DNA from 3 places in the Streptomyces sp. NPDC058469 genome. Region 3 is predicted to be linked to each of the others. Evidence: riboswitches for the same ligand, from Rfam matches in the RefSeq annotation. Region 3 holds a riboswitch; each other region holds the start of a gene.
The links. A riboswitch is a leader RNA that binds a small molecule or an ion and turns the genes downstream of it on or off. The one in region 3 is predicted to bind thiamine pyrophosphate.

Region 1: another riboswitch for thiamine pyrophosphate. It lies ahead of thiC (phosphomethylpyrimidine synthase ThiC); the one in region 3 lies ahead of ACFWP5_RS34290 (thiamine ABC transporter substrate binding subunit).
Region 2: another riboswitch for thiamine pyrophosphate. It lies ahead of thiO (glycine oxidase ThiO); the one in region 3 lies ahead of ACFWP5_RS34290 (thiamine ABC transporter substrate binding subunit).

The regions. Positions count from the first base shown of each region.
Region 1 covers NZ_JBHXME010000015.1:57,100-67,492, forward strand. Annotated here, with positions in the region: gene ACFWP5_RS10760 (metallophosphoesterase) at 765-1,880, shown strand; gene ACFWP5_RS10765 (hypothetical protein) at 2,073-2,933, shown strand; gene ACFWP5_RS10770 (hypothetical protein) at 3,051-4,055, opposite strand; gene ACFWP5_RS10775 (serine hydrolase domain-containing protein) at 4,328-5,602, shown strand; gene thiC (phosphomethylpyrimidine synthase ThiC) at 5,613-7,433, opposite strand; TPP riboswitch at 7,426-7,615, opposite strand; gene ACFWP5_RS10785 (YibE/F family protein) at 7,687-9,189, shown strand; gene ACFWP5_RS10790 (SsgA family sporulation/cell division regulator) at 9,420-9,857, opposite strand; gene ACFWP5_RS10795 (IclR family transcriptional regulator) at 9,957-10,393, opposite strand, start outside.
Region 2 covers NZ_JBHXME010000156.1:2,156-12,548, forward strand. Annotated here, with positions in the region: gene ACFWP5_RS41835 (phytoene desaturase family protein) at 1-256, shown strand, start outside; gene ACFWP5_RS41840 (hypothetical protein) at 288-1,301, opposite strand; gene metF (methylenetetrahydrofolate reductase [NAD(P)H]) at 1,358-2,281, opposite strand; gene thiE (thiamine phosphate synthase) at 2,392-3,051, opposite strand; gene ACFWP5_RS41855 (Rv2175c family DNA-binding protein) at 3,143-3,514, opposite strand; gene ACFWP5_RS41860 (NAD(P)/FAD-dependent oxidoreductase) at 3,579-4,808, opposite strand; gene ACFWP5_RS41865 (hypothetical protein) at 4,853-5,191, opposite strand; TPP riboswitch at 5,242-5,353, shown strand; gene thiO (glycine oxidase ThiO) at 5,351-6,514, shown strand; gene thiS (sulfur carrier protein ThiS) at 6,511-6,711, shown strand; gene ACFWP5_RS41880 (thiazole synthase) at 6,715-7,509, shown strand; gene pknB (Stk1 family PASTA domain-containing Ser/Thr kinase) at 7,660-9,594, shown strand; gene ACFWP5_RS41890 (deoxyribonuclease IV) at 9,629-10,393, shown strand, end outside.
Region 3 covers NZ_JBHXME010000104.1:869-11,261, forward strand. Annotated here, with positions in the region: gene ACFWP5_RS34265 (VOC family protein) at 8-415, shown strand; gene ACFWP5_RS34270 (LOG family protein) at 441-1,562, shown strand; gene ACFWP5_RS34275 (LAETG motif-containing sortase-dependent surface protein) at 1,723-2,406, shown strand; gene ACFWP5_RS34280 (ABC transporter ATP-binding protein) at 2,477-3,526, opposite strand; gene ACFWP5_RS34285 (ABC transporter permease) at 3,527-5,128, opposite strand; gene ACFWP5_RS34290 (thiamine ABC transporter substrate binding subunit) at 5,182-6,255, opposite strand; TPP riboswitch at 6,346-6,451, opposite strand; gene rlmN (23S rRNA (adenine(2503)-C(2))-methyltransferase RlmN) at 6,475-7,581, opposite strand; gene ACFWP5_RS34300 (phosphatidate cytidylyltransferase) at 7,690-8,880, opposite strand; gene frr (ribosome recycling factor) at 8,880-9,437, opposite strand; gene pyrH (UMP kinase) at 9,568-10,326, opposite strand.

The sequences.
Region 1 (10,393 bases), on a different contig from region 3:
ACGGAGCGGTACCGGGGACTCCGCTCGGCCCGCGGCGCGCAGAACCCCCCTCCGGTGCCCGTGGCGGGCCGAACGGCGCCGGGACTCCCACCCGGCGCCGGGGCCGGCAAGGCGGGCAGTGAGGCCGGCTTCGTGAGAGGCAGGGCGGTCGATGCTGACCAGTACCAGGGTGGGCGACCGGCGCCGTCGCCGTGCAGGCGGTCGACACCGGGACCGGCAGGGCGGACTGCGGAACCGGCACCTTGGCCGACAGGCCGAGCAGCGTGGACCGGACGCGACACAGGCGCCCGACACCTGGACCCGGCGCCGAAGCAGGCGCCCGGCACCCTGCACCCGGCGCCGAAGCAGGCACCCGGTCTCAGCACCGGCGTGAGCGACCAGTACCGGGGTGAGCGACCAGCACCAGGGCGAGCGATCAGTACCGGCGTGAGCGACCACCAGTACCGGCATCGAACAGACGTCCAGCACCACCCCCACCCAAGCGGCCCACTCCGACGCCGGACAACCGGTCCACTCCAGCCCCACCCAAGCGGGCCCCCACCGGCGAAATCCAGCCGCCCTGACGGCGCGAACCAACCCCCGTCAAGCAGACGGCCAACAGCCGAAGACCTGCCCAATCGGGGCGAAAGCCGCGGTGGAGCGGAGTCCTGCTCCGATTCGGCACCCCTGGGTCATCACATGGCGCGATCCGCATTCCTATGATGGGCCCACGACACCGCGGGCCGCTGCGACCAGGCAGTCCGACGCGGTGCAGCTGCGGCGCGATGGTGGAGGGGTCGATGACTCAGGGGGCCGGTCAGGGACCCGAGATGGAGCGGACGGCGACGTTGCGCGACTTCCGGGTACCCGCGTACGTCCACGAGACCGGTCCGTACGCCGACAGCGCGCAGCCCGGCGAGGCCGAACGGCCCGACGAGGAGGCCTTTGACGAGGCCTTCGACGAGGTCTATCCGGAGGGCTACACACCCACTCGGCGCGATCTGCCCGTCATCCATCGGGGTGACACGGCTCAGGTCGCGGTGGACCCGGCGTCAGCGGCGGCCCCGCAGCAGACGGAGGGCCCCGGTCCGCTGTTCGTCGTAGGAGATGTGCACGGCTACCTCGACGAACTGGTGGCCGCGCTGCGGGAGAAGGGCCTGATCGACTCGGCCGGAAGCTGGTGCGCGGGCACCGCCCGGCTCTGGTTCCTCGGCGACTTCACCGACCGCGGACCCGACGGCATCGGCGTCATCGACCTGGTGATGCGGCTGTCCGCCGAGGCCGCCGCGGCCGGCGGCTACTGCAAGGCGCTCATGGGCAACCACGAGCTCCTGCTGCTCGGCGCGAAGCGGTTCGGTGACACCCCCGTCAACTCCGGCGCGGGCACCGCCACCTTCCAGGCGGCCTGGTTGCTCAACGGCGGCCAGAAGACCGACATGGACCGCCTCCAGGACGTCCACCTGCAGTGGATGGCCCGGCTGGACGCCATGGAGCAGGTCGACGGCCACCTGCTCGTCCACTCCGACACCACCGCCTACCTCGACTACGGCGACTCGATCGAGGCGGTCAACGACACCGTCCGCGAGACCCTCACGCGCAACGACGCGGACGAGGTCTGGGACGTGTTCCGCAAGCTCACCAAGCGCTTCTCCTTCCGCGACGAGGGCGGCGCCGACCATGTCCGCTCCCTGCTCGACATGTACGGCGGGACCCGGATCGTGCACGGGCACAGCCCGATTCCCTATCTCCTGGGCGACGTGGGCTCCGAGGACGGCGAGGACACCGCCGGTCCCGTGGTCGAGGGACCGCACGTCTACGCCGAGGGACTCGCCATCGCGATGGACGGCGGAGTGACCATGGCCGGAAAACTGCTGGTCCAGCAACTTCCCCTGGATATCTGAGCGTTTATCGGGCAGGCGTCCCCCTCGGAGGACTGGCGGACGACAGCGCTGGCCAGGGGCCAATTTCTGGAAACCCCCTGTCACCGTGTGCCGTCGCCGCTCTACCATCGGCTTATCCGTAGCAGGCTCCCCTCCGTTTCTGCCCGACGGCTCGTTGGCATGCGAGCCCCAAGCCCTACGGAGCATCGGGGGATGCACATGAACAGCGTTCCGCAGCACCTGCACAGCGAGGACCGCCAGGAGTACGAGCGGATCCTCGACGAGGCGCTGCGCTCCGCACCACAACGCCCGGAACTGGCCGCTGTCGGTAAGCGGCTCAACCCCGAACAGCTGCGCACCATGGCGCTCAACGCCACCGCACTCATCACGGCGGCCGCGGCGACCGAGTACCAGCACTACGTGAAGGTCCGCGAGGAACTGCGCCAGCCGGCGTCGTCCACCCCGTCGGCCGTCCGCGAGTCCGGCTCCGCGGAGCCGGACGGCGTGGGCGCGATGGGGCTCGCCACCACCCTGGGGGAGGCGGCCGAGGGTGCGGGCGCCATCGCCGTCGCCGCCGTCCTCACTCCCGTCCTCGCCGGCACGGCCGCGGCGATATTCCTGCTCGTGGGCTACATCCTCAAGATGCTCAGCCCCGAACCGGCGTTCGCCAAGACCATGCTGACCGCCGGATGGGTGTTCGGCGCCATGACCGCCGCGGCGATCCTCGTCGCCATCGTCGGCCTGCTGCTCACCGCTCTGCGCAACAGGCCCTCGCTCGACACCGGCCCCTACGGCGAGTCGGGCGGTGAAGTCGCCCGGGCCAGGGAGGCCTGGCACGACGCCCTCCTGGAACGCGGCATCCTGCCGTTCCTCCAGGAGGCGCTGGCGGCTCCGGGCACGGCGACACTGCGCCGTACGACACCCACGGCACCGAGTCGCATGCCGCACCTCGGCTACGACCGGCCCGGCTTCTCCAGCCCGGACGACGGCCCGGAACCGGGTCACCGCCCGAGCTTCAGCAGCCCGGACTTCAGCAGCCCGGACTTCGGGGGGCCCGAACACCAGCCGGAGTAGCCCCTCGGCTTGCGCCCCCACCCAGGGGAGCGCAAGCCGAACACCCGGTCACGGGATCAGTGGGCCGCAGGTTCACAGGGGCGGCCGTGTGGTGCGCTCGTCGAACAGCGAGTCCCCTCAGAACGCCTTCTCAGGAAGGGCGATGATCGCGATGCTGTCCGGCTGGGCGACAGCCAGTCGATTGCCGTCCGGATGCAGGGCCGCGACGGGCGTCGGGATGTGGGTGATCCCGTAACTCCCCTCCCTGCTCGGCACCTCCACAGTCGGCCACTCCATCATCGACGCCCCCGTCGTGACGTCGATCAGCCGTGGATGCCCGTACAGCGAGACGACCGTGTCACCCCGCGGGATCAGCGTGCCGATGTGGAAGTCGACCCTGTTGCGATGAACCCACCGCTTCTCGGAGAGCGACCACACGCCCAACTGCCGTCGGCCCAGGTCCGCGGCCTCCGCGGTCTCCTCCTCGTCGACGAACTCCTCCCCGGTCGCCACCGCCACGCGGTCACCGTCGAGCCAGCAGGCCGAGATCACCTCGGAACTGTTGCCCGGGTACAAGGACAGCACGCCACGGCCGTCGAGCACCGCGGGGTCCGTCAACGCCCGGTCCAGGTCGAAGACTTCGACGATCCCGTACGGATGCCACACCCAGCCCGCCGACAACAGGTGGGTCCCACCCGGAGACACCGCCGGCCGCGAGTGGAAGACGTCGTTCCGAGTACGGTCGCCGCCGGTGAGCCGTTCGCCCGTTTCCGCGTCCTCGATCTCAAGGACGTCGTACTCGTCCGGGCAGTGGACCAGTACCTCACGGCCGTCCCACAGCACCCCGAGGGCGACGGGATAGTCGAAGTCCTCGGCGTGGTCGTTATCGCGCTCCAGCTCACGGACCGGCCGATCGCCTTCGAGCAACAGCGCCTCGGTGCCCCGCTCGTCGTAGACCACGGTGAAGCGGCCGGACGGAGAGCTGACGCTCCGGTCGAAGGAAAACCCATGATCGACCGAGACGTGGCGCTCCACACGATCAGGACCCCACCGCCGGCCACCCACGACATCGACCAGATCATCGCCGTCCCACGCCAGCGACTGTGCCTCGTCCGTCACCTGCAGAAGAATTACGGTCTCCATCACTCCCCCTGGTCCCCAACGCAACAGCGCTGCCCCAAAGGCACTCAACCCCCCGGAACAGCGCCAATCTACGGGCGTCAGTCCGCGATGGGGAGTGTTTCGCGTGCCGTACGCCTCGCGGTCGAGGCGGTACAGCCGGGGGTGAACCCGTAGTTCGTACGGGGGCCAGGTGCACCCCTCATGCGGAGGGCAGTCCCATCCCCTCGCGCCGGCAGATCCGGTTGGCTGGTGATCGTCGCTGATCGGGAACCGGAGCACCGGGGGATACGAACATGCAGATGCCGTCGTCGAAGAAGGCCGGTGCCACCGTGCTGGCAGCAACGCTGCTCGCGCTGGGCTCACCCCTGGCCGCGACCGCCGTCACCGCCACTGCCCCAGCCACCGCTACCGCCACCGCCGGGCACACGGCGCCGAGGCCGTCGTCCTACACCGAGCACACACTTCAGCAGGACCTCGCAGCCGTACGGAAAGTCGGCGGCGGGGATGTGAACGTGCTGGCCAGGGTCGACGGACCGAAGGGCCCGCCGCTCATGGCCCGCATCGGCACCCGGACCGCCGACTCCACGGCCCCTATCCCCTGGAACGCCCACTTCCGCGTGGCCAGCACGACGAAGACGTTCGTGGCGACCGTGGTCCTGCAACTCGTGGCGGAGAAGCGGCTGTCGCTCGACGACTCCGTCGAACACTGGCTGCCGGGGGTCGTCTCGGGCAACGGCAACGACGGCGGCCGCATCACCGTCCGCGACCTGCTCCGCCAGACCAGCGGCCTGTACGACTACATCGACGACCCGGCGATCCAGGACGGGCTGATCAACCACTTCGACGAGAACCGCTACGACATCACCCCCACGGCCGACCTGGTCGCGGTGGCGATGAAGCACCGGCCGGTGTTCGTACCGCAGCCGGGCGAGCCCACCCGCTGGGCGTACTCCAACACCAACTACCTGTTGGCCGGGATGATCGCCGAGAAGGCCGGCGGCACGAGCTGGCAGGACCTGGTCGCACACCGGGTGATCGCGAAACTGGGACTGCGCAACACCTCCATCCCCGGGCTCGACCCGTTCCTGCCCGATCCACACGTGAACGCGTACCTGACGACCGCCGACGGCAAGCGTCTCGACGTCACCGACCACAGCCTCCAGCACACCGCGGACTCCGGCGTGGTGAGCACCACCGCCGACCTGAACACCTTCTTCCGCGCCCTGGCCGACGGCAGGTTGCTCCCCGCCGAGGAGTGGCGCGAGATGCGGCAGACCGTCGAGCGGACCGACGACCCGGAGGACGTGGCCGAGATGCCCGAAGGAACCTACGGCCTCGGCCTGCGCAAGATCCCGCTCTCCTGCGGCGGTTTCTACTACACCCACGAGGGCGACGGCGCGGGCGTCAACACCCGCCCCGCGGTGAGCGCGGACGGCAGGCGCGCGGTGACGGTCTCCATCACGACCACCACCGCACCGCCGGACCTGGCCGCACTCAACCGCGCGACAGGCACCCTCGTCGACCATGCCCTGTGCCTCAGGCCTGCCGAGGGTCCGTCGAAGAGCTAGCCGGTCGTCGTCAGTCGGCGATCGGCAGATACACCCGGTTGCCCGCCGCCGCGAACTCCTTCGACTTCTGCTCCATCCCGACCTCGATCTCCTCCCGACTCCCGCCGTGCTCACGGCGGATGTCGTGGGAGATCTTCATCGAGCAGAACTTCGGCCCGCACATCGAACAGAAGTGCGCCGTCTTGGCCGGCTCCGCCGGAAGCGTCTCGTCGTGGAACTCCCGTGCCGTGTCCGGGTCGAGGGCCAGGTTGAACTGGTCCTCCCAGCGGAACTCGAAGCGGGCGTCGGACAGCGCGTCGTCCCACTCCTGCGCACCGGGGTGCCCCTTGGCGAGGTCGGCTGCGTGGGCGGCGATCTTGTAGGTGATGACGCCGGTCTTGACGTCGTCACGATTGGGCAGGCCCAAGTGCTCCTTGGGCGTGACATAGCAGAGCATGGCCGTGCCCCACCAGGCGATCATCGCGGCACCGATGCCGGAGGTGATGTGGTCGTACGCCGGCGCGACGTCCGTCGTCAGCGGGCCGAGCGTATAGAACGGAGCTTCATCACAGATCTCCTGCTGAAGGTCGATGTTCTCCTTGATCTTGTGCATCGGGACATGTCCCGGGCCCTCGATCATGGTCTGAACATTGAAACGCTTCGCGATCGTGTTGAGTTCCCCGAGCGTCCGCAACTCCGCGAACTGCGCCTCGTCGTTGGCGTCCGCGATCGAACCCGGCCGCAGGCCGTCGCCGAGCGAGTACGTGACGTCGTAGGCGGCGAGGATCTCGCACAGTTCCTCGAAGTTCTCGTACAGGAACGATTCCTTGTGGTGCGCGAGGCACCACGCCGCCATGATCGAGCCGCCGCGCGAGACGATGCCCGTCTTGCGGTTCGCCGTCAGCGGTACGAACGGCAGCCGCACGCCCGCGTGGACGGTCATGTAGTCCACGCCCTGTTCGGCCTGTTCGACGACCGTGTCCTTGTAGATCTCCCAGGTCAGCTCCTCGGCGCGGCCGTCGACCTTTTCGAGTGCCTGGTAGAGCGGCACCGTTCCGATGGGGACGGGGGAGTTGCGCAGCACCCACTCGCGGGTGGTGTGGATGTTGCGGCCGGTGGACAGGTCCATGACCGTGTCGGCGCCCCAGTGGGTCGCCCAGGTCATCTTCTCGACCTCCTCCTCGATGGAGGAAGTGACCGCGGAATTGCCGATGTTGGCGTTGACCTTCACCAGGAACCGCTTGCCGATGATCATCGGCTCGATCTCGGGATGGTTGACGTTGACCGGCAGCACCGCCCGCCCGGCCGCGATCTCCTCCCGGACCACCTCAGGCGAAACGTTCTCCCGTACGGCCACGAACTCCATCTCGGGCGTGATCTCACCCCGTCGCGCATAGGCGAGTTGCGTGACCGCGACGCCGTCCCGCCCGCGCCGCGGCTGACGCGGCCGCCCAGGGAACACCGCGTCGAGATTGCGCAGTCCACCGCGCGGCGAGGTGTGCTTGATGCCGTCGTCCTCGGGGCGGAGGGGCCGGCCCGCATACTCCTCGGTGTCACCGCGCGCGATGATCCAGTTCTCCCGCAGCGGCGCCAGCCCCCTGCGGACATCAGTGTCGACGAGCGGATCGGTGTACGGGCCGGAGGTGTCGTACAGCGTCACGGACTGCCCGTTGGTGAGGTGCACCTGACGGACCGGCACCCGCAGATCGGGGCGCGAGCCCGCGACGTACCCCTTGTGCCAGCCGATGGACTTCCCGGCCTCCGTGGGCTGTTCGGCCCGTGCGGACTTCTCGCCCGGAATGGGCTGTTCGTCCTGGCTGGAGGCAGGCGTGCGTGCGTCCTTGTTGGTCATGAGACCTACTCCCTACGCCGGCATTACCCGGTAACAGGTTCGGCGGTCGACGCAGCGGCTTCCGTCAGCCGATGTTTCATGTGAAACATCACTCGATTCAGGTGACGTTTCCCGTGAAACATCGCAGAGACGAAGGTCAGCGCCCTCTCAGCCCGGTGCTCCGAGCTCCCGCGTGTGCAAAGGTGCCTCCACGCTAGCGTCATAAGTGGCGCGGTGAACAGTGGGCCTCCGGCGTTCTTGCGATGATCGGGCGGTGACCACGACACAGCAGCCCCCGTACCCGCCGACCGGGCCGCCGCATGGCCACGACCAGGGAACCGGCGACGACCACGGTTCCGGTTCCGGGCACGACCACGGATCGGGTGGGGACGGTGGTCACGGTTCCGGTGCGGACGGTGGTCACGGTTCCGGTGGAGGCGGCGGCCACGGTCATTCGCACAGCCATGGCCCCGCCGCCCCCGTCTCCCGGCATCTGCGGAAGGTCATCGCGGCGATCCTGATCCCGTTCACGGTGGCGGTCGTGGTCGGCATGGTGGTGCTCTGGCCCGGCGGCGCCCCGTCGCACAAGCGCACCGGGGTCGGCTTCGACCGGCAGACACAGCAGGCGACGGTCACCAAGGTCGTCAGCGTGAGCTGCGCGTCGGTGAACGCCTCGGGCGGGGGCTCGACCGGGGACACCTCTACCGCCGAGGGCTCCTCGGCGGCGCAGGAGGCGGGCGGCACCTGCAAGAAAGCCACGGTCACGGTCGGCACCGGCAAGGACAAGGGCCGTACGTTCACGGAGATCGTGCAGCCCGACCAGTCACGGCAGTTGCATCAGGGCGAGAAGGTCGTGGTCGCGTACGAGCCCTCGGCGCCCAGGGATCTGCAGTACTCCGTCACCGATGTGAACCGTAAGTTCCCGATGGCGCTGCTCGCCGGGATCTTCGCGCTGGCCGTCGTGGTGGTGGGCCGGCTGCGCGGTGTCATGGCGCTGGTCGCGCTGGCCATCAGCTTCATGATCCTGAACTTCTTCATCCTGCCCGCGATCCTGCACGGCTCGAACCCGCTGATCGTGGCCGTGGTCGGTTCGAGCGCCATCATGCTGATCGCCCTCTACATGTGCCACGGCCTGTCGGCCCGTACGTCGGTGGCGGTGCTCGGCACGCTGATGTCGCTGGTGCTGATCGGCGTCCTGGGCTCGGTGTTCATCGGCTGGGCCGCGCTGACCGGGAACACGGACGACAACACGGGCCTGATCCACGGGCTGTACCCCTCGATCGACATGAGCGGTCTGCTGCTCGCCGGCGTCATCATCGGTTCGCTCGGTGTGCTCGACGATGTGACGGTCACGCAGACGTCGGCGGTCTGGGAACTGCACGAGGCCAACCCGTCGATGGGCTGGCGCGGGCTGTACCGCGCCGGCATCCGCATCGGCCGCGACCACATCGCCTCCGTCGTCAACACGCTCGTCCTCGCCTACGCGGGCGCGGCCCTGCCCCTGTTGCTGCTCTTCTCCATCGCGCAGAGCAGCGTGGGCGCGGTCGCCAACAGCGAGTTGGTCGCCGAGGAGATCGTGCGCACGCTGGTGGGTTCGATCGGCCTGGTCGCATCGGTACCGGTCACCACGGCCCTCGCGGCCCTGGTGGTCTCGGCGGACCGTCCGGGACCCGAGGCGGTTCCGGCAGGTGCGACTACGGCGGGTGCGGCCACGGCGGCGCCGAGTGCCAAGCCCGCTGCGGCGCGCGGCGGGAAGGGCCGTCGCCGCAAGCACTGAGACGCCGCAAGCACTGAGACGCCGCAAGCACTGCGGTGGGCGGCGAGAACCGCCGTACGGAGCCGAGGAGAAGCGTTACTGCGGATCTCCGGGCCCCGCAGGACTTCAAGCTGACACCGGACCGTCAGGGCTTCACGGGGCCCTTCAGGGCTCACGGCGCCTCCAGCGGCTTCCGAACCCATGGCGAAGCGTTACGCCAACTCCCCAACCCTCGCCGCCGTCACAACACCTCACCCCGCGCTCTGCTCCTCCGCCAGGATGCGGTCCAGTGCCTCGTCGAGGTGGGTGTCGAAGTCCGCGAGGGCGCCCTCCTGGCCGAGCGGAACCAGCCGGTCGGTGCGGTCGAGGAACGCCACGAGCGGTGCCGCGCCGGTGCGGAACAGCGCCTGGTCGCTGCCCACCTGAAGCCGGATCAGCACCTCGCCCAGCGTCTCCGGGTCGACGGGCTCGATCCGCACATCACCTTCCCCGCACGCCATGCCGACCCCGTCGATCAGCAGCTCCCGGCCGAAGGTCCAGGTCACCGGTGCGTCGCCCGGCAAATGGAAGGTCAGCCGCACAGCGTACGGATCGCACGTCTCGTAGCCCAGTTCGACCGGGATACGGAAGGAGAGCTCCTCGGAAACGAGGAAGCTCATCATGACCTCTGCCTGTACGGACTCGCGCATCGCCTATCCCGTCAACTGCCGTCGTCTGGCCGGGAATGATCCCCGTGACACTGAAGGAATATTGCTGAACGTACACGTTAGATCACAAGGAGTAAGTTTTCAGATACTGATAGAGAGCGCGAGCGACCCCAGAAGCCTGCCGATCTCGGTCTGCAACTGCCGCGCCGAGACCAGCAGTCGATCGGCCTGATGCGAGGGCAAGGAGATGGCCATCGTGGCGGCCGTGGCACCGAGCGTGATCGGAATCGCCGCGCAGACCGTCCCCAGCGCGTACTCCTGACGCTCCACCACCAGCTCCGTCCGCCGCATCCGGTCCAGGCGCCGCAGCAGGGCCTGACCGTCGCGCACGGTGTAGGGCGTGAGGGACTGCACGGGGTAGCGGTCGAGGTGGTCGCGGCGGACGTCCTCGTCCAACTGGGCCAGCAGACACTGGCCGATCGCGTGCGCGTGCCCCGTCTCACGGAAGTCGGCCCACTCCTCGACCGCCGGATTGCCGGGGGTGTCGGAGACGCACAGGACCTCGATCTCGCCGTCGC
Region 2 (10,393 bases), on a different contig from region 3:
CCTGTTGTGGCACGAGGTGCGCACCCCGGAGCACACGGAGGGCGAGACGGGCGCCCGTCTCGGAGCCGTGCCCGCCCCCTCGCTCGCCGCCGGGCAGGGCCGTTTCCTGCACCCGGCGAACACCACGCGCGTGCCCGGGCTCTACCGGGTCGGCGGCTGGTCCCACCCCGGCGGCGGGCTTCCGCACGCCGGTATGTCGGGGGCGCTGGTCGCCGGACTGATCGTGGAGGGCCCGCAGTTCAGAGGGTCCCGGTAGGCGAGTCTCAGTAGTCGGGTCTCAGGAGGCTTCAGAAACGGTACTGCTCGTCGTAGCCGGCGCCCGACTGCGGCTGTTGCTGCGGCTGTTGCTGCTGGCCGTCGCCCTGGTAGGGGTACTGCTGCTCCGCCGGGAGCTCGCCGCCGTAGGTCTCGTCGTTGCGCTGCTGCGGGACCCACACCCCGCCGGCCGGGGTCTCGCCGCCGTAGCCGCCGTTGCCGTACTGGTCCTGTGTGTAGCCCTGTTGGGGGTACTGCTGCTGACCGTCGTAGCCCGTGTCGTAGCCGGTGCCGCCGTAGGTCTGCGTGCCGATGTACGGGTCGGAGTAGGCCGCGTACTGCTGCTGGCCGGTCGTGTCGTAGCCGTACTGCTGCTGGTCGTAGCCCGAGTAGTTGTCGTATCCGTACTGCTGCTGGTCGGCGCCCTGGGCCGCCGCCGCGTAGGCCTGGTCCTGGGTCTGGCCGGCGGTGGCGTACGCCTGGTCCGCGCCCTCGTAGGCGGGGTCCGTGGCGTTGGCGTACGCGTTGGCGCTGTACACACCGTAGGAGCCGGTGTCGTCCGGGAGGGGCTGCGGCTCGTAGATGGCCGTGCTCTCCGCGGCCGTGGGGTCGACGGGGCGGTTCGGGGTGAACACGTCGTCGCGGTCGTAGTCGTCGTCCTGGCCGAAGGCGGCCTTGTTCTGGCCGTACTCCTGGAAGCCGCCCTCTGCCCCTTCGGGGCCGGAGGCGTCCAAGTTCGGGTCCTGCTCGTCCGGCTCGCCGCGGCGGCGCTTGGTGCCGCCCGCGCCCGGTCGGCCGGAGACCGCCCAGCCGGCTTCGAAGCCGCGGCGGAACGACAGCGTGACGTAGGTCTGGCCTACGGCGAAGGCCACGGCGCCCAGGCCGATCACGACGACGGAGGGAATCAGCACACCCAGGACGACGCCCAGGAAGCCGACGAAAGCGAGCAGCCGCCAGCGAAGGCGTGCCTTGTACTGCAGCAGCACCTCACCGAGCAACCACAGTGCGACGATGCCGAACGCGATGTAGAGGACCGTCCAGCCCATGTACGCCCCTCTCCCAGTGGCCGCTACGCAGTGTGTCGTATGTCCGGGCGGCCGGTCTAGGCCCGCGGTGAGTGGTGCAGGCCCAAGTTCTCGTAGATTTCGAGTGACGCCGTGGAGCTGTTGAGCGTGATGAAGTGAAGTCCGGGGACTCCCTCGGCCAGCAGCCGGGCGCAGAACTCGGTGGCGAACTCGATTCCGATCGAGCGTACAGCGGCCGGATCGTCTTTGGCTGTGAGGATTCGCTCTTTCAGAGCGGCCGGGATGTCGGCGTTGCTGAGCTGCGGCAACCGCTCCAGCATCCGCACGCTGGTCACCGGCATGACCTCGGGGATGACCGGGGTCGCGCAGCCCGCGGCCTCGACGCGGTCGCGCAGCCGCAGATACGACTCGGGTTCGAAGAACATCTGGGTGATCGCGTAGTCGGCGCCGGCCCGGCACTTGTCGACGAAGTGGGCGACGTCCGTGTCCCAGTCCGGGGAGCGCGGGTGCATCTCCGGGAAGGCGGCGACGCCGACGCAGAAATCGCCCGACTCCTTGATGAGCCGCACCAGTTCGGCCGCGTACGTCAGCCCCTGCGGGTGCGCCACCCAGTCGGCCATGGGGTCGCCGGGCGGGTCGCCGCGCACGGCGAGGATGTTGCGGATACCGGCGTCGGCGTACTGGCCGATGATGTTGCGCAGTTCGGCGATGGAGTGGTTGACCGCGGTGAGGTGCGCGACCGGGGTGAGCGTGGTGTCGGCGACGATCTGCTCGGTCTCCTTGACGGTGCCCGCGCGGGTCGAGCCGCCGGCGCCGTAGGTCACGGAGACGAAGTCGGGGGCGACCGCCTCGACCCTCCGCAGCGCGCTCCACAGGTTCCGCTCCCCCTTGGGGGTCTTCGGCGCGGAGAACTCGAACGAATACGTCCCTTTGCCGGTCGCGAGCATGTCGCGCACGGTGCGTGCGCGATCAGTCCTGGTGGATGCGGTTCCGAAGGCCATACCCGCAGGTTAGTCAGGGGGCGGCGGTCACCCAACCGGAACCGGAAATTTGCCTGCTTTGTCGCCTTGTTGTCCACCCATCGGACAGCGAGGCCCTGGCCGTGGGACGGTCAGGCCTGCCGCAGCCGCTTCGCGAACTCCGCCGCGGCCGCGCCGGGGTCGTCGGCCTCGGTGATCGCCCGTACGACGACGACGCGGCGGGCGCCCGCTTCGAGCACCTCGTCGAGGGTGCCGAGGTCGATGCCGCCGATGGCGAACCAGGGGCGGTCGGTGCCCAGGGCGGCCGTGTACCGGACCAGGTCGAGGCCGGGGGCGTGGCGGCCGGGCTTGGTGGGGGTGGGCCAGCACGGACCGGTGCAGAAGTAGTCCACGCCCTCCTGGACGGCGGCCGCGGCGGCCTCCCGCTCGGCGTGCGTGGAGCGGCCGATCAGGACGTCCTCGCCGAGGATTGCGCGGGCCGCGGGGACCGGGAGGTCGCCCTGGCCCAGGTGCAGTACGTCGGCACGGGCGGCGTGGGCGACGTCCGCGCGGTCGTTGACCGCGAGGAGCTTCCCGTGCCGGGCGCAGGCGTCGGCGAACACCTGGAGGTGCTCCAGCTCCTCGGCGGCCTCCATGCCCTTGTCGCGCAGCTGCACGATGTCGACCCCGGCGGCCAGGACCGCGTCCAGGAACTCCGCGAGGTCACCCTGGCGTCTGCGGGCGTCCGTGCAGAGGTAGACCCGGGCGTCGGCGAGCGCTGCGCGCGCGGTGACGGCGGCGGTGTCGGGCATGCGTGTGTCCCCCGTTGTCAGTGCGTGGTGGTGTCGTGTGCGGGCCGCGGCCGAGCGTCGCCGCGGCCCGTACACCCTTCGGTCGTGCGGGTCAGACGGCGAGCGCCTGGGCGCGGCGCTTCACCTCCGTGCCGCGATTCTCGCTCAGGGCCTGCGCGGGGGTGCCGGGCAGGCTGGGGTCGGGGGTGAAGAGCCATTCCAGCATCTCTTCGTCGGAGAAGCCGTCGTCCCGCAGGAGCGTCAGGGTCCCGGTGAGGCCCTTGACGACCTTCTGCTCGGCCCCGTCGATGAAGGCGGCGGGGACGTGCAGCGCGCGGTTCTCACCACGGCGTACGGCGATGACTTGGCCGTCCTTGACCAGCTGTCGCACGCGTGTCACCTCGACATCGAGCACCTCTGCGATGTCGGGCAGCGTGAGCCAGGCGGGGACGAGAGCATCGATCTTTGCGTCAATCTCGGTCACGTAAACAGCGTGCCATCCCGGACTGACAGTCGGAAGTCGGGCCGGTCCGACCCGGGGGGACGAACTAGGCGATAGCCGCCTTCATCGGGAGAGAAGCATCCGTCAGCAGCTCGGGATTCATGAGGGTCGCCGACTCGATCAGACGGCGGCCCTGGGCCAGGTCACGGGGGCGGCCGACCGCCAGGAGGGCCACCAGACGGTCCCCGTGCAGCCAGCAGACGCTCCACGCCGGGGTGGCCGGGTCGCCGCGCCACAGGGTGGTGTCGGCGGACGCGTGGTGGCCGGCGTACTGGACGAAACGGCCGAACTGCTCCGACCAGAAGTACGGCACCGGGTCGTACACCGCCGGGCTCTCCCCGACGATGTTCGCGGCGACCGTGCGCGGCCCCTGGAGGGCGTTGTCCCAGTGGTGGACCAGAAGTCGCTCGCCGTACCTCCGCGAAGGGAAGGAGGCGCAGTCGCCGACCGCGTACACGTCCGGCACCGAGGTGCGCAGCCCGTCGTCGGCGAGGACCTCTCGGTGCGCGCCCAGTTCGATGCCGGAGCCCGTCAGCCAGGCGGTGGCGGGGCGGGCGCCGATGCCGACCACGACGGCGCCCGCGGGCAGCCGTGAGCCGTCGTCGAGGACCACCACGCCGGGCTCGACGTGCGCCACGCGTGCGTGCGTCCGCAGCGAGGCTCCGGCGGCGGCGTACCAGGCGGCCATCGGCGCGGCCACCTCGGCGGGCAGCGCGCCCGCGAGCGGCCGGTCGGCGGCCTCTACGACGGTCACCGCGCAGCCCGCCTCGCGTGCGGCCGTGGCGAACTCGGCGCCGATCCAGCCCGCGCCGACGACCACGATGTCGTGCTGCCGAGCGAGCACCGGCCGCAGCCGCTCGGCGTCGTCCAGGGTGCGCAGCAGATGCACACCGGGGATGCCGTCGGCGCCCGGCAGCCGGATCGGTTCGGCACCGGTCGCGAGGACGAGGACGTCGTAGGGCACCGGGCCCTCGGCGGTGTCCAGTTCGTGGTCGGCGGGGCGCACGCCCACCACCTCGCGCCCGAGCTGCACTTCGATGCCGAGCGCCTCGAAGTCGACGTCGAAGGCGGAGCCCTCGGCCTTGCCGAGCAGCACGGCCTTGGACAGCGGGGGCCGGTCGTACGGCTGATGGGGTTCCGCGCCGATCAGCGTGACGGTGCCGGTGAAGCCCTGTTCCCGCAGGGCGACCGCGGTCTGCACCCCGGCCATGCCCGCGCCGACGACGACCACGCGCCGCCCTGCCACCGTGCCCTGGTCCCGCGTCTGCTCGCTCACTCGATCACCATAGACACCTGACAATTTGTCAGGCAGTGGGCGCGTCAGGTGACCTGTTCCACAGCGCTGGTCCCGTTTCCCGCCCGGGACTCCCACTCCCAGGTCTCATCGAGGCGGATGCGGCCGTCGGGCAACTCGACCACATCGGACACGCAGTGCCCGGATGACGTCGTCCCGTCCGTCCCCAACTGCACGTACCGGAAGTCGAGTCGGTCCCCCGCGCGCGTGCCGACGAGACGCCCGCGTACGACGTCACCGCCCGCGTACTCGGCCCAGATCCGGCCGTCCTCCTCGTGGTACGCGAACCGGGTGCGGGTGCCGACCTGACCTGGGGCCTGGTCCACGACCGGGGCGAGGACGAGACCGTCGAGCGAGCGGGCCATGGACGAAGGCTCCCTTACTGACACACGGGGCACGGGCTAGGGTGGCCGAGTAAAGCACTCGCGGGAGTCCGGACGCACCGGGCTGAGAGGGAGGCTGGCGGCCTCCGACCGTACGAACCTGATCCGGGTCATGCCGGCGAAGGGAGGGGCTGGACGCCCATGCCTACACGTACGTCAGACGTCCTCGTCGTCGGGGGCGGGATCATCGGCCTGGTCACGGCCTGGCGCGCGGCGCAACGCGGGTTCGCCACGGCCGTCGTGGACCCCGAGCCGGGTGGCGGGGCCGCCCAGGTGGCCGCCGGGATGCTGGCCGCCGTCACCGAACTGCACTACGGCGAACAGACCCTGCTCGCCCTGAACCTCGCCTCGGCGCAGCGCTACCCGGACTTCGCGGCCGAGCTGACCGACCTCACCGGCCTCGGCCTCGGCTACCGCCGCTGCGGCACGCTCGCCGTCGCCCTGGACGCCGACGACCGCGCCCATCTGCGCGAACTGCACGCCCTGCAGCACCGGTCGGGCCTGGACTCCGAGTGGCTGTCGGGGCGCGAGTGCCGGCGCCTGGAGCCGATGCTCGCGCCGGGCGTGCGCGGCGGGCTCAGGGTCGACGGGGACCATCAGGTCGACCCGCGGCGGCTGGCGCACGCGCTGGTGGCGGCCTGCGAGCGCGCCGGGGTCGTGTTCCACCGGACGTGGGCCGAGCGGCTCACGGTCGAGCGGGACCGCGCCACGGGGGTCGTCACGCGCGAGGGCGAGGCGCTGGGTGCGGGCCAGGTGGTCCTCGCGGGCGGCAGCCTCAGCGGGCGGCTGACGGGGGTCCCGGAGGACGTGCTGCCGCCCGTACGGCCCGTGAAGGGGCAGGTGCTGCGGCTGACGGTGCCGGAGCGGTACGCGCCGTTCCTGAGCCGGACCGTACGGGCCGTGGTGCGCGGCAGCCAGGTCTATCTGGTGCCGCGCGAGAACGGCGAGCTGGTCGTCGGCGCGACCAGCGAGGAACTGGGCTGGGATACGACCGTGACAGCCGGCGGTGTCTACGAACTGCTGCGCGACGCCCACGAGTTGGTCCCCGGGATCACCGAACTGCCGCTCACCGAGACCCGGGCCGGACTGCGCCCCGGCTCCCCCGACAACGCGCCGCTGCTCGGCCCGACCGCACTGCCGGGACTGCTGCTGGCCACCGGGCACTACCGCAATGGCGTGCTGCTCACCCCGGTCACCGGCGACGCCCTGGCACACGCCCTGGCCACCGGTGAACTCCCGGACGAGGCACGCCCGTTCACCCCGAAGCGGTTCGCCCGCACGGAACTCGTGGAGCAGCCCGCATGAACATCTCCGTCAACGGCGATCACCAGGAGATCGCTCCCGGCACGCCCCTCGACGTGCTCGTCCGGTCCCTCACCCCGGCCCCCTCCGGTGTGGCCGCCGCCCTCAACGAAACCGTCGTCCCGCGCGCGGAGTGGCCGTCGACGCCCCTCTCCGAGGGAGACCGCGTCGAGGTCCTCACCGCCGTCCAAGGAGGCTGACCCATGGCCGACGACCCCTTCGTCCTCGGTGGTACGTCCTTCACGTCCCGGCTGATCATGGGCACCGGCGGTGCGCCCAGCCTCGACGTCCTGGAGCGCGCGCTGGTGGCCTCCGGTACAGAGCTCACAACGGTCGCGATGCGGCGCGTGGACGCTTCCGTGCACGGCTCGGTGCTGTCCGTCCTGGAACGGCTGGGCATCCGGGTGCTGCCCAACACGGCGGGCTGCTTCACGGCGGGCGAGGCCGTGCTGACGGCCCGGCTGGCGCGAGAAGCACTGGGGACGGCACTGGTCAAACTTGAAGTGATCGCGGACGAGCGCACGTTGCTGCCCGACCCGATCGAACTCCTCGACGCCGCCGAGACCCTGGTCGACGACGGCTTCACGGTGTTGCCGTACACGAACGACGATCCCGTGCTGGCGCGGAAGCTGGAGGACGTCGGGTGTGCGGCGATCATGCCGCTCGGGTCGCCGATCGGTTCCGGACTCGGTATCCGCAACCCGCACAACTTCCAGCTGATCACCGAGCACGCGCGCGTGCCGGTGATCCTGGACGCGGGGGCCGGTACGGCGTCCGACGCCGCGTTCGCGATGGAGCTGGGGTGCGCGGGTGTGATGCTTGCCTCAGCGGTGACGCGGGCGCAGGAACCGGTACTGATGGCGTCCGCGATGCGCGGCGCCGTGGAGGCGGGGCGGCTGGCCCGGCTGGCGGGGCGTATCCCCCGTAGGCACTTCGCCGAGGCGTCCTCCCCGACAACCGGCGTGGCCCGCCTGGACCCGGAACGCCCCGCCTTCTGATCTCCCACGCACGCACCACCCGCCAAGCCGCGCAGATCGGCCTCGGACACCCGTTCCACCATGAGGTATCCGTCACAGCTCGGCTGCAGTACCGCCCCGATACTGGCCGAAAAGGCGGTGCTGTCAGCGTCGGCTCGTACACTCACCTGCGTGGATACGACCCTTCATGACCCTCTCGTCGGGCAGCTGCTCGACGGCCGGTATCGCGTCGACGCGCGGATCGCCGTCGGCGGGATGGCCACGGTCTACCGGGCCGTGGACACCCGCCTGGACCGGGTTCTCGCGCTCAAGGTGATGCACCCGACGCTGGCGGCCGACGCCCACTTCGTCGACCGGTTCATCCGCGAGGCCAAGTCCGTGGCGCGGCTGGCGCATCCGAACGTGGTGCAGGTCTTCGACCAGGGCGCCGACCGGTCGTACGTTTATCTGGCCATGGAGTACGTCGCCGGCTGCACCCTGCGGGACGTGCTGCGCGAGCGCGGGGCGCTGCAGCCTCGGGCCGCGCTGGACATCCTGGAGCCGGTGCTGGCCGCGCTCGGCGCCGCGCACCGGGCCGGGTTCGTGCACCGGGACATGAAGCCGGAGAACGTGCTCATAGGGGACGACGGCCGGGTCAAGGTCGCCGACTTCGGGCTGGTCAGGTCCGTGGACACGGTCACCAGCACCACGGGGTCCGTGCTCGGCACGGTGTCGTACCTCGCGCCGGAGCAGATCGAGGGCACCACCGCCGACCCCCGGGTCGACGTGTACGCGTGCGGTGTCGTCCTGTACGAGATGCTCACCGGCCAGAAGCCGCACGACGGGGACTCCGCCGCGATCGTGCTCTACAAGCATCTGCACGAGGACGTCCCGCCGCCCTCGGCGCTCGTGCCGGGGCTGGCGTACGAGCTGGACGAGCTGGTCGCCACCGCCACCGCGCGAACCCCGGACCTGCGGCCCTACGACGCGGTCGCGCTGTTCGGTCTGGTCCGCGAGGCGCGGTCGGGGCTGAGCGCCGGGCAGTTGGACGCGGTGCCGCCGCAGGCGCTGGCCTCGGAGCATCCCAACGCCGAGAACCGTACGAGTGTGATCCCGCGCTCGCTGACCGTGCCGCGTCCGCTGCCCGTCAACGAGGACGACGAGCCCGGTGACCCGTTCAACCGGACCAGCCGGTTCGAGAGCGGGCCGCCCATGCCGCCCCAGCGGCGCTCCGCGCGGCGGCCCCGGCGCGGGCTGCTGGCGATCGTCGCCGCCCTGCTGCTGATCCTCGGGGTCGGGGCGGGCGTCTGGTACATCAACTCCGGCCAGTTCACCAAGGTCCCGCCGCTGCTGGCGAAGACCGAGGCGCAGGCGAGGGAGCGGCTGAAGGGCGCCGGTCTCGACGTCAAGAAGGTCGACCACACGTACAGCGACACCGTGAAGCGCGGCACCGTCATCAGCACCGACCCGGTGTCCGGCGCCCGCATCCGGGACAACGACTCGGTGGCCCTGACCATCTCGGACGGCCCGGAGACCGTGAAGGTGCCCGACCTGACGGGCTACAGCCTGGACAAGGCCCAGACCCTGCTGAAGACGGACGGGCTCGCGGCCGGCATGGTCACCAAGGAGTTCAGCGACGACGTCCCCAAGGGCTTCGTGATCAGCACGGACCCGGAGGCGGGCACCAAGCGCCACGCCGGCTCGGCAATAGCCCTGACCGTCAGCAAGGGCAGCGCGATCGACGTGCCCGACGTCACCGGCGAGAACCTGGACGAAGCGAAGTCCGACCTCCAGGAGGCCGGCCTCAAGGTGACGGTGTCCGCCACCGAGGTCACCTCGGAGTACGACGCGGGCCAGGTCGCCCAGCAGACCCCGGCCGGCGACAGTCAGGCCGCCGACGGCGACACGGTGACGCTGACGCTGTCCAAGGGCCCTGAGATGGTCGAGGTCCCGAGCGTGGTCGGCGCGAGCGTCGACGCCGCGACGAAGCTTCTTGAGCAGTCCGGCTTCAAGGTCAAGGAGGACCGGGGCCTGCTCGGCCTGTTCGGCGACACCGTGAAGGGCCAGTCCGTGGACGCGGGCGAGCAGGCCGCCAAGGGGTCGACGATCACGATCACCATCCGGTGACGGGGGCGGCACGCGCGCGTGACACCCTGGACGGGTGAGCAGCAAGCCCCCCTCCCCCGCCTCTCGGTTCCCTTCCCGCAACCCCGTCGGCGGCCATGTGCCCGTAGCCGGCGGCCTCCACTCCGTGGGCCTGTCCTACGCCCGTGAGCTGGCCGCCGAGACCGTGCAGGTCTTCGTCGCCAACCCGCGAGGCTGGGCCACGCCGGTCGGGAACCCGCGCCAGGACGAGGAGTTCCGCGCGGCCTGCGAGACCGAGTCGATCCCGGCGTACGTGCACGCCCCGTACCTGATCAACTTCGGCTCGCACACCGAGGCGACGGCCGAGAAGTCGGTGGAATCCCTGCGGCACTCGCTGCGGCGCGGCCGGGAGATCGGCGCGCTCGGTGTCGTCGTGCACACCGGGAGCGCGACGGGCGGCCGGGAGCGGGCCGTGGCGCTGGCCCAGGTGCGGGAGCATCTGCTGCCGCTGCTGGACGAGCTGACCCACGACGACGACCCGTTCCTGCTCCTGGAGTCGACGGCCGGCCAGGGCGCTTCCCTGTGTTCCCGGACCTGGGACTTCGGGCCGTACTTCGAGGCGCTGGACGCCCATCCGAAGCTGGGCGTCTGCCTGGACACGTGCCACATCTTCGCCGCCGGGCACGACCTGACGGGCCCGAGCGGCATGCACCAGACCCTCGACCTGCTGGTGGACACGGTCGGCGAGGGACGGCTGAAACTGATCCACGCCAACGACTCCAAGGACGTCGTCGGCGCCCACAAGGACCGCCACGAGAACATCGGCTCCGGCCACATCGGC
Region 3 (10,393 bases):
ACACCGCATGTACCAGCAGATGATCTTCGTGAACCTGGCCGTGAACGACGTCGCCGCGTCGAAGAAGTTCTTCACCGAGCTCGGTTACTCGATCAACCCCCAGTTCAGCACCGACGACAACGCCTGCGTCGTGATCAGCGACACGATCATCGCGATGCTCCTCAACAAGCAGCGCTACAGCGACTTCACGAAGAAGGAGATCGCCGACTCGGCCAAGACCAGCGAGGTGCTGCTGTGCCTGAGCGCCGAGAGCCGCGAGAAGGTCGACGAGCTGGTGAACAAGGCGGTCGCGGCGGGCGGCACCGCCAACGACGACGTCCAGGACCAGGGATTCATGTACGGCCGCTCCTTCGAGGACCTCGACAGCCACTCCTGGGAGATCGTGTGGATGGACCCGGCGGCCGTCCAGGGCTGACCGGTCGGATGCCTAGCATGGGCGCGTGCAGACGAGCCCGGCCCATGCGGCCCACCACGACGAACGCGAGATCGAGACGGTCGAGGACTTCGACGCGACCGTCTCGTCGCGCGGCACTCTCGCCGGATACCGCGTCCAGGCCGTCGATCTGACGGACCGTACGCGGGAGTTGCTCACCACGGACACCTCGGACGCCGTCTTCCTCGGCTGCCCGATGCGCGACGAGGCGGCCGCGAAGATCCGCGCCGACGGCGCCCTCGTCTTCCCGCCCGTCCCGCACCTCCCCTTCGACCCCTACCGCGGCCGTCTCTACACGCCCGCCGAGCTGTTCACCTCGCTCGACAAGGGGTACGAGCAGACTCCGGACGCGCTCGCGTACGCCTGGTTCCAGCGGACCAAGGCCGACGGCGACATATACGCCTCGATGCTGCGCGCCGTCCACGACGACTCCATCTCCGACGCCCTCGACGAACTCCTGCGCGGAGCGCGGGTGGTGGGCGTCATGGGCGGCCACGCGATGGCACGCGGGACGGAGGCCTACGGCGGTGCCGCGCGCCTGGGCCGTGAGCTGAGCCGCGCCGGGTTCACGGTGGCGACCGGTGGCGGACCCGGCGCGATGGAGGCGGCCAACCTGGGCGCGTACGCGGCGCCCTACGAGGACGCCATGCTGGAGGAGGCGTGCGAACTCCTCGCCGGATCACCGTCGTTCAGCCCCTCCATCACCGACTGGGCCCAGCGCGCCCTCGACGTCCGCACCCGCTGGCCGAAGGGCAACCACTCGATCGGCATCCCGACCTGGTTCTACGGCCATGAGCCGCCGAACACCTTCGCCTCGCACATCGCCAAGTACTTCGCCAACGCCACCCGCGAGGACGGCCTGTTGGCCCGCTCGAACGCGGGTGTGGTGTTCCTGCCGGGCGCGGCCGGGACCGTACAGGAGATCTTCGACAACGCGACGCCGAACTACTACGAGTCGCGCGGCGAGCCCACGCCGATGGTGCTCGTGAACCGGGAGCACTGGACGGAGCGGCTGCCGACGTGGCCGCTGCTGCGTGCACTTGCCCGGGAACGGTCGATGGAGGCCCGTATCGCCCTCGTTGACCGGATCGAGGAGGCTCCGGAGGCACTGAAACGTCTCGCAGATTAAAGTGCGGGTAAAGGCAACTGCTGTACGCCGCATATGCATTGACACTGCTTACGCAGCACTTATAGACCAGTGAGACTCCTGGGGGTGATGGTGCCTCACCTCATTGCCGCTCCATCTCCCCCTAAACCCCCCGCAGTTGCACATCCCGTGAAGGGCAAACGTGTCCATATCTCGACGTTCCGTACGCATCCTCGGTGTCGCGTCCGCTTCGGCCGCACTCGCGCTCGGATTCGCGGGCAACGCGCTCGCCTGCAACATCAGCGAGTTCTCCGCCGAAGCCACCTGTGACGGCACCAACGGTGTCATCACCGTCACCGACAAGGACGCCTCCTCCGCCGAGGCCACCGTCACGGTGTTCCTGGAGAACAACGGTTCCGACGCCAAGCAGGTCGGCCAGGCGCAGACGGTCAAGGGCTCGAAAGAAGGCGTCACCATCTCCTTCTCCGAGGACTGGCAGCCGAACGCCACGTACCGCGTCCACGTCAAGGCCGGCAACCAGGTCGACAAGGACATCACGCCGAACCTGACCACTCCGTCCAAGGCCTGCCAGACGGAGGACTCCCCCAGCCCGACCCCGACGGAGGCTTCCCCGACGCCGTCGGAGACCGCCTCGACTCCGGCCGAGTCCGACACCCCGACCCCGTCGGCCTCGGAGAGCAGCACCGCCCCCGCGACGACCACGGACAACGCGCCGTCTCCCGCGGCCGGTGACTCGAACCTCGCCGAGACCGGTGCGAACTCCAACACCGGCATGATCGCCGGCATCGCCGGCGCCCTCGTCGTCGTGGGCGGCGGAGCCGTCTACTTCGGCATGCGCCGCCGCGGTGCGAACAACGGCAGCTGATCCAACGGCCGCTGAACCACCCGCTGTTGTGGCCCGTCCGGTTCGTGGGGACGGGCCACACGCATGTCCGCTAGCCGCCGAGCACGACGATCTCGGCCGCGTCGAACTCCACCCCGACCACGCCCCCGACCTCCGGCGCCTCCCGCAGCGCGCAGGCCGCCTCCAGGCGCGGCGCGTCCTCCGGCTGGAGCTGTACGGCGACATGGGTGCCCTTGAAGGTACGGGTGGCGACCGTGCAGCGCAGACCCTCGTCGGCGGGCAACAGCCGTACCCCTGCGGGGCGCACGAGGAGTGTGCGGGTGCCCTGGGGGGCGTCCTCGGGGACCGGGACCTTGCCCCAGGGGGTGTCGGCGGCCTCTCCGGCGACCGTGGCCTCGACCACGTTGTCGAAGCCGAGGAAGCGGGCCACGAACTCGTCGGCGGGGTGCTGCCAGACCTCAAGTGGCGTCCCGGACTGGGCGATCCGCCCGTCCCGCATCACCACGACCCGGTCGGCCAGCGCGAACGCCTCGCCCTGGTCGTGCGTGACCGCGAGCACGGTCGTGCCCAACGTGCCGAAGAGTTCCCGGAGTTCGACGACCAGCCGCTCCCGCAGTGACCGGTCGAGCTGCCCGAGCGGCTCGTCGAGCATGAGGAGACGCGGCCGAGGTGCGAGGGCCCGGGCCAGCGCCACCCGCTGCTGCTCACCGCCGGACAGCCCCGCCACGGCACGGCGGGCCGCACCCGGCAGGCCTACGAGGTCGAGCAACTCGCCCACCTGCGCGTCCTGTTGTCTCTTCGACGCCCCGTGCATGCGCAGCCCGAAGGCGACGTTGCCGGCGACGTCACGCTGCGGGAACAGCTGGTGGTCCTGGAACATCAGACCCACCCCCCGCTTGTGCGCGGGCACGCCCGACTGGTCCCGGTCGTCGAGCAACACCCGGCCCGAGTCCAGGGGTTGGAGCCCGGCCACCGCCCGCAGCAGCGTCGACTTGCCGCTGCCACTGGGCCCGAGCACACACACGATCTCGTGCTCTACGACTCCGAGGTCGACGGCGTCCAGCACGGGCCGCCCGCCGAACCGCACGGTCGCGCCCTCAAGGCTCAGCAGCGGCCTGTTCGGCGACATGTTCGGCGGCATCTAGAACTCCCCGGTCCGATCGGTACGCAGCCGCTCAAGCACCAGCAGGGCCACCGCGCACACCACCATCAGAATCGTCGAAAGGGCCATCGCCTGGCCGTAGTTGAGATCACCGGGCCGGGACAGCAGCCGGGCCACGGCAACCGGCAGCGTCGGGTTGTCGGGCCGCGCGATGAACACCGTCGCCCCGAACTCGCCCAGCGAGACCGCGAACGCGAACCCGGCGGCGATCAGCAACGCCCGCCGCACCAACGGCAGATCGACCTCGCGCCAGACCCGCCACGGCGACGCCCCGAGCACGGCCGCCGCCTCCCTGAGCCGCCCGTCCACCGCCCGCAGCACGGGCAGCATGGTCCGTACGACGAAGGGAACGCCCACCAGCGCCTGCGCGAGCGGCACCAGGATCCATGAACTCCGCAGATCCAGCGGGGGCTTGTCGAGCGAGATCAGGAACCCGAAGCCGACCGTCACCGCCGACACCCCGAGCGGCAGCATCAGCAGCGCGTCGAAGCCCCGCACCAGCCGCCCGGCGTCGCGCCGGGTGAGGGCCGCGGCGGCGAGTCCGCCGATCACCACGGCGATGGCGGTGGCGGTGGCGGCGTACTCCAGCGAGTTGCCGATCGCGGCGATCGGCGGGACCAGGAAGGTGCCGCCGTCCTCGCTCGTCAGCGCCCGGTAGTAGCCGAAGTCCGGTGTGTCGAGCGACCGTTGGACCAGTACGGCGAGCGGCAGCAGAAGCAGCAGGAGGACGGAGACGAGGACTCCGGCCAGCAGGGTCCACTGGCCGGCCCCGCGCGGGCGCCGTGCGGTCACCGACGGGTCCACGAGCCGTAGGGCGCTCTCCCGCCGTCGTACCGTCCAGGCGTGCACGGCGAGGATCGCGCCCACAGCGACGAACTGGACGATCGTCAGCACGGCCGCCGTGGACAGGTCGAAGACCTCGGAGGTCTGGCGGTAGATCTCCACTTCGAGGGTCGAGAAGGTCGGGCCGCCGAGGATCTGCACCACGCCGAAGGACGTGAAGGTGAAGAGGAAGACCATCAGCGCGGCGGCGGCCACGGCGGGCCCGAGCGCGGGCAGCGTCACCTTCCGCCAGGCCCGCAGCCGGGAGGCGCCGAGCATCCGCGCCGCCTCCTCCTGGCGCGGGTCGAGCTGTGCCCAGAGGCCGCCCACCGTCCGTACGACGACCGCGTAGTTGAAGAAGACGTGCGCGAGCAGGATGGCCCACACGGTGGTGTCCAGCCGTACGCCCCACAGGTCGTCGAGGAGTCCGCCCCGGCCGACGAGGGCGAGGAAGGCCGTACCGACGACGACCGTCGGCAGCACGAAGGGGACCGTCACGACGGCCCGCAGGACGTGTCGGCCCGGGAAGTCGAAGCGCGCGAAGACATACGCGCCGGGGAGCGCGATCAGCAGCGTGAGCGCGGTGGACGCGAGCGCCTGCCAGGTGGTGAACCACAGGACGTGCCGGATGTCGGACTGCGCCAGCACATCCCGGATACGGCCCAACTGCCAGGCGCCGTCGACCTTGAGGCCGCGCGCGACGATCGCGGCGACGGGGTAGGCGAAGAACACCGCGAAGAACGCGACGGGCACGGCCATGAGCCCGAGCCGCGTGGCGTTCCCCTTACGGGCCTTCCGCGTCTTCGGCGGGGCTACTTCAGTACGAGCGAGGTCCACGACTTGACCCACTGGTCCCGGTTGGCGGCGATCTTCGCGGGGGCCATGGTCTCGGGGTCCGAGGCCTGGCGGCCGTACTTCACGAACTCCTGCGGCACCTGGGCGCCTTCGCGCACCGGGTAGACGAACATGTTGAGAGGCATGTCCTCCTGGAACTCCTTGGTGAGCAGGAAGTCGAGGAACGCCTTGCCGCCCTTGGTGTTCTTGGCGTTGCTGAGCAGGCCCGCGTACTCGGTCTGCCGGAAGCAGGTGCCGTACGACACCCCGGTCGGGGCGGTGGTCGGCTTCGGGTCGCCGTAGATGACCTCGGCGGGCGGCGAGGAGGCGTACGAGACGACGAGGGGCCGGTCGCCGCCCGCCTTCTTGCCGCCTGCGGAACCGGAGAACTCCTGGTCGTAGGCCTGCTCCCAGCCGTCGACGACCTTCACGCCGTTGGCCTTGAGCTTCTTCCAGTACGCCTGCCAGCCGTCGTCGCCGAACTGCGCGGCGCTGCCGAGCAGGAAGCCGAGGCCGGGTGAGGAGGTGGCGGCGTTCTCGGTGACGAGGAGGTTCTTGTACGCGGGCTTGGCCAGGTCGGCGAAGGAGGCCGGCGGGGTCAGCTTGTGCTTGGTGAAGTAGGCCTTGTCGTAGTTGACGCAGATGTCGCCGGTGTCGATGGGCGTGACCCGGTGCTTGGTCTGGTCGACGCGGTACTCGGGCTTGACGAGAGCGGAGCCCTTCGCGTCGTAGGACTGGAAGAGGCCGTTGTCGAGCGCGCGGGAGAGCAGGGTGTTGTCGACGCCGAAGAAGACGTCGCCCTGGGGGTTGTCCTTGGTCAGGATCGCCTTGTTGACGGCCTGGCCGGCGTCGCCGTCCTTGAGGACCTTGACGGTGTAGCCGGACTGCTTCTCGAAGTCCTTGAGGACGCTCTTCGAGACGGCCCACGAGTCGTGGCTGACCAGGGTGACGGTCTTGGAGTCGCCGCCGCTGCCGCTGTCGGACGAGCCGCACGCGGACAGCGTGAGCAGGCCGAACCCGACGGCCGCGGCCACGAAGGTCTTGGTGTGCACGGTTGTTTTCCTCCTGGGGTGTCCAGGAAGAGACGCGGCCCTGCCCGGGACGTCGGAGAATTCCGGCGGCTCCCGGGCAGGGCGCAACAGCAAGAGTGGTGACCGAACTTCCTACCCAGAATGACCTGGGCGAGGTTCAGAGGGTCTGCGGACAATCCCGCACTCTCAGCGCTGTGGCGCTCCCCTGTCGGAATATGAAGATGTACCTACGCGAACAGGTTACCGCTCGGTGGCGGCGAGCTGGCCGCACGCTCCGTCGATCTCCTGGCCCCGGGTGTCCCGGACGGTGACCGGCACCCCGTGGGCCGCGATGGCCTCGACGAACGCCTTCTCGTCCTCGGGACGGGAGGCGGTCCACTTCGAGCCCGGCGTCGGGTTCAGCGGGATGAGGTTGACGTGCACGGGCTTGCCCTTGAGGAGGCGGCCGAGCCGGTCGCCGCGCCACGCCTGGTCGTTGATGTCGCGGATCAGCGCGTACTCGATGGACAGCCGGCGCCCCGACTTCGCCGCGTACTCCCAGCCCGCGTCGAGGACCTCGCGCACCTTCCACCGCGTGTTCACGGGGACCAGGGTGTCGCGCAGGTCGTCGTCAGGGGCGTGCAGCGAGATCGCGAGCCGGCACTTGAAGCCCTCGTCGGAGAACCGGTGGATCGCGGGGACCAGTCCGACCGTCGAGACGGTGATCCCGCGCTGCGAGAGGCCCAGGCCGTCCGGCTCCGGGTCGGTGAGGGCCCGGATGGACTGGGCGACCCGCTTGTAGTTGGCGAGGGGTTCGCCCATGCCCATGAAGACGATGTTGGACAGCCGCGCGGGGCCGCCGGGGATCTCGCCGTCGCGCAGGGCACGCATGCCGTCGACGATCTGGTGCACGATCTCGCCGGTGGACAGATTGCGGTCGAGGCCGGCCTGTCCGGTCGCGCAGAACGGGCAGTTCATCCCGCAGCCCGCCTGCGAGCTGATGCACATGGTGACCCGGTCCGGGTATCGCATCAGCACGGACTCGACGAGCGTCCCGTCGAACAGCCGCCACAGCGTCTTGCGGGTGGTCTCCTGGTCGGTCGACTGATGCCGTACGACGGTCATCAGCTCAGGAAGCAGCGCCTCCTGCAGCTTGGCGCGCGAACCGGCGGGGATGTCGGTCCACTCCGCCGGGTCGTGCGCGAGCCGCGCGAAGTAGTGCTGCGAGAGCTGCTTGGCGCGAAACGGCTTCTCCCCGATCGCGGCGACGACTTCCTTGCGCTCGGCGGGCGTGAGATCGGCAAGGTGCCGCGGCGGCTTCTGGGCTGCGCGGGGGGCGACGAATGTGAGTTCTCCGGGCTTAGGCATGGCTGTACCAGTGTCGCAGACATACGAAGAGGGACTCGCCGCCCTGTGGACAACGAGCCCCTCACCCATAAAACCGCAGGTCAGCGGTTCAGTAGGTCGGCTGGTTTTTCAGCCGGAGCCCACGAACAGCACCAGCAACAGCCACACCACCGGCGCCGTGGGCAGCAAGGAGTCGAGCCGGTCCATGATGCCGCCGTGCCCCGGCAGCAGCGTGCCCATGTCCTTGATGCCCAGGTCGCGCTTGATCATGGACTCGCCGAGGTCGCCCAGCGTGGCACTGGCCGCGACCGCGAGGCCGAGGACGAGGCCCTGCCACCAGCTGCCGTCGTCGATCAGGAACTGCATGCACAGCGCGCCCGCCACCATCGCGAAGGACACCGCCCCGAACAGGCCCTCGCGGGTCTTTCCGGGGCTGATGCGCGGGGCGAGCTTGTGCGTGCCGAAGCGCCAGCCGACGGCGTAGGCGCCCGTGTCGCTGACCACGGTCAGCAGCAGGAACGTCATGACCCGCCAGGCACCGTCGTCGGCGGTGAGCATCAGGGCGACGAACGTGGCCAGGAACGGCACGTAGAACGCCGCGAAGACGCCCGCCGTGACGTCCTTGAGGTAGCCCTCAGGCGGTTCCGTCATCCGCCATACGAGGACGGCGAGTGCCGTGAGAGCCATGGCGACCCAGGCGCCTTCGGGGCCCCGGACGTATCCGGCGACGACCATCGCCGCGCCGCCGACCGCGAGGGGCACGAGGGGCGCCTTGATGCCCTTGCGCTCCTGCAGCCGCGAGGTCAGCTCCCACAGACCCACGACGACGGCGACCGCAATCACGCCGATGAACACGGCCTTGACGACGAACAGGGACGCGATGATGACCGCACCGAGTCCGACACCGACCCCTATGGCCGCACCCAGGTCCCGGCCCGCGCTCTTCTTCTGCGGGGCGGGCGCCGGTGGCGGGGCATCGGGCATGGGCTCCGGATTCTGCGGCACCGCCCCGTAGGGCTGCGCCTGCGGCGTGTCAGAGGGCTGCGTCCGCGGGTCGTACGGCTGCGACTGCCGCACGTCGTACGGCGGTTGCTGCGTCTCGTCGCGGAACAAGGGGCCGCTCAGCCGAGCGGCCCCCCGATCGTCATCCTGGTGTCCGCCGTATGCGGGCTCGTCGGGCACGATGGGCATGGGGCGAGTCTGCTGCGCCTCAGGCGCATCGTACGTGGGACCCGCCGGGGCAGCCCCCTGGACAGGCCCCTGGTCGGACGGCCCCCAGTACCCGGCTTGTGGCGGTGCCCCCCAGGAAGAGTCGTTCATCAGACCTCGAGCAGCTCCGCTTCCTTGTGCTTGAGGAGTTCGTCCACCTGGGCGACGTACTTCGCCGTGGTGTCGTCGAGCTCCTTCTCCGCACGACGGACCTCGTCCTCGCCGGACTCCTTGTCCTTGACGAGCTTGTCCAGCGCGTCCTTGGCCTTGCGGCGGACGGCGCGGATGGACACCTTGGAGTCCTCGGCCTTGGCCCGGGCGACCTTGATGTAGTCCTTGCGGCGCTCCTCGGTCAGCTCGGGGAACGTCACACGGATGATGTTGCCGTCGTTGCTGGGGTTGACGCCCAGGTCCGAGTCGCGGATCGCCTGCTCGATGTTCCGCAGCGCGGTCTTGTCGAACGGGGTCACCACGGCCATCCGCGGCTCCGGTACGGAGAACGAGGCCAGCTGGTTGATCGGCGTCAGCGCGCCGTAGTAGTCGGCCACGATCTTGTTGAACATCGCCGGGTGCGCACGGCCGGTGCGGATCGCGGCGAAGTCCTCCTTGGCGACCACGACGGCCTTCTCCATCTTCTCCTCGGCCTCGAGGAGGGTCTCTTCGATCACCACTTGCTCCTGCGTGTCTTGAGTAGGCCCGGCTGCTGTGCTGTGTCGGCGTCGGCGGCCGGCTGCGTCGCGTCTTCTTCCTGCACGGTTCCCGACCGGCAGGACATTGTCCATCCCCCGGTCAGGGTCATCAGCCCTGGCTGCCTTGGTCACCCACAAGCGTGCCGATCTTCTCACCCTTGACGGCGCGGGCGATATTGCCCTCCGCCAGAAGCTCGAAGACCAGGATCGGAAGCTTGTTGTCGCGGCACAGCGTGATGGCGGTCATGTCCGCGACCTTCAGGTCCTGGGTGATGACCTCGCCGTAGCTGAGCGAGTCGAACTTGACGGCCTCGGAGTTCGTCTTCGGGTCGGAGTCGTAGACCCCGTCCACGCCGTTCTTGCCCATCAGCAGCGCCTCGGCGTTGATCTCCAGGGCGCGCTGGGCGGCGGTGGTGTCGGTGGAGAAGTAGGGCATGCCCATACCGGCGCCGAAGATGACCACGCGGCCCTTCTCCAGGTGGCGCACGGCGCGCAGCGGGATGTACGGCTCGGCGACCTGGCCCATGGTGATGGCGGTCTGGACGCGGCTGTCGATGCCCTCCTTCTCCAGGAAGTCCTGGAGCGCGAGGCAGTTCATCACCGTGCCGAGCATGCCCATGTAGTCCGAGCGCGCCCGGTCCATGCCGCGCTGCTGGAGTTCGGCGCCGCGGAAGAAGTTGCCGCCGCCGATGACGACGGCGACCTCCGCGCCGTCCCGGACGACGGCCGCGATCTCACGGGCGATCTTGTGCACCACGTCGGGGTCCACGCCCAGGCCGCCACCTCCGGAGAAGGCCTCTCCGGACAGCTTCAGCATGAACCGGCCGCGTACCTTGCCGTCGTCGCTCTTCTGGGGCTTGGTGGTCATGGCGTTCTCCTCATGGTGCACATACGAAGAAGGCCACTGCCGGTGGGGTGTCGTTCGCATCCCATGC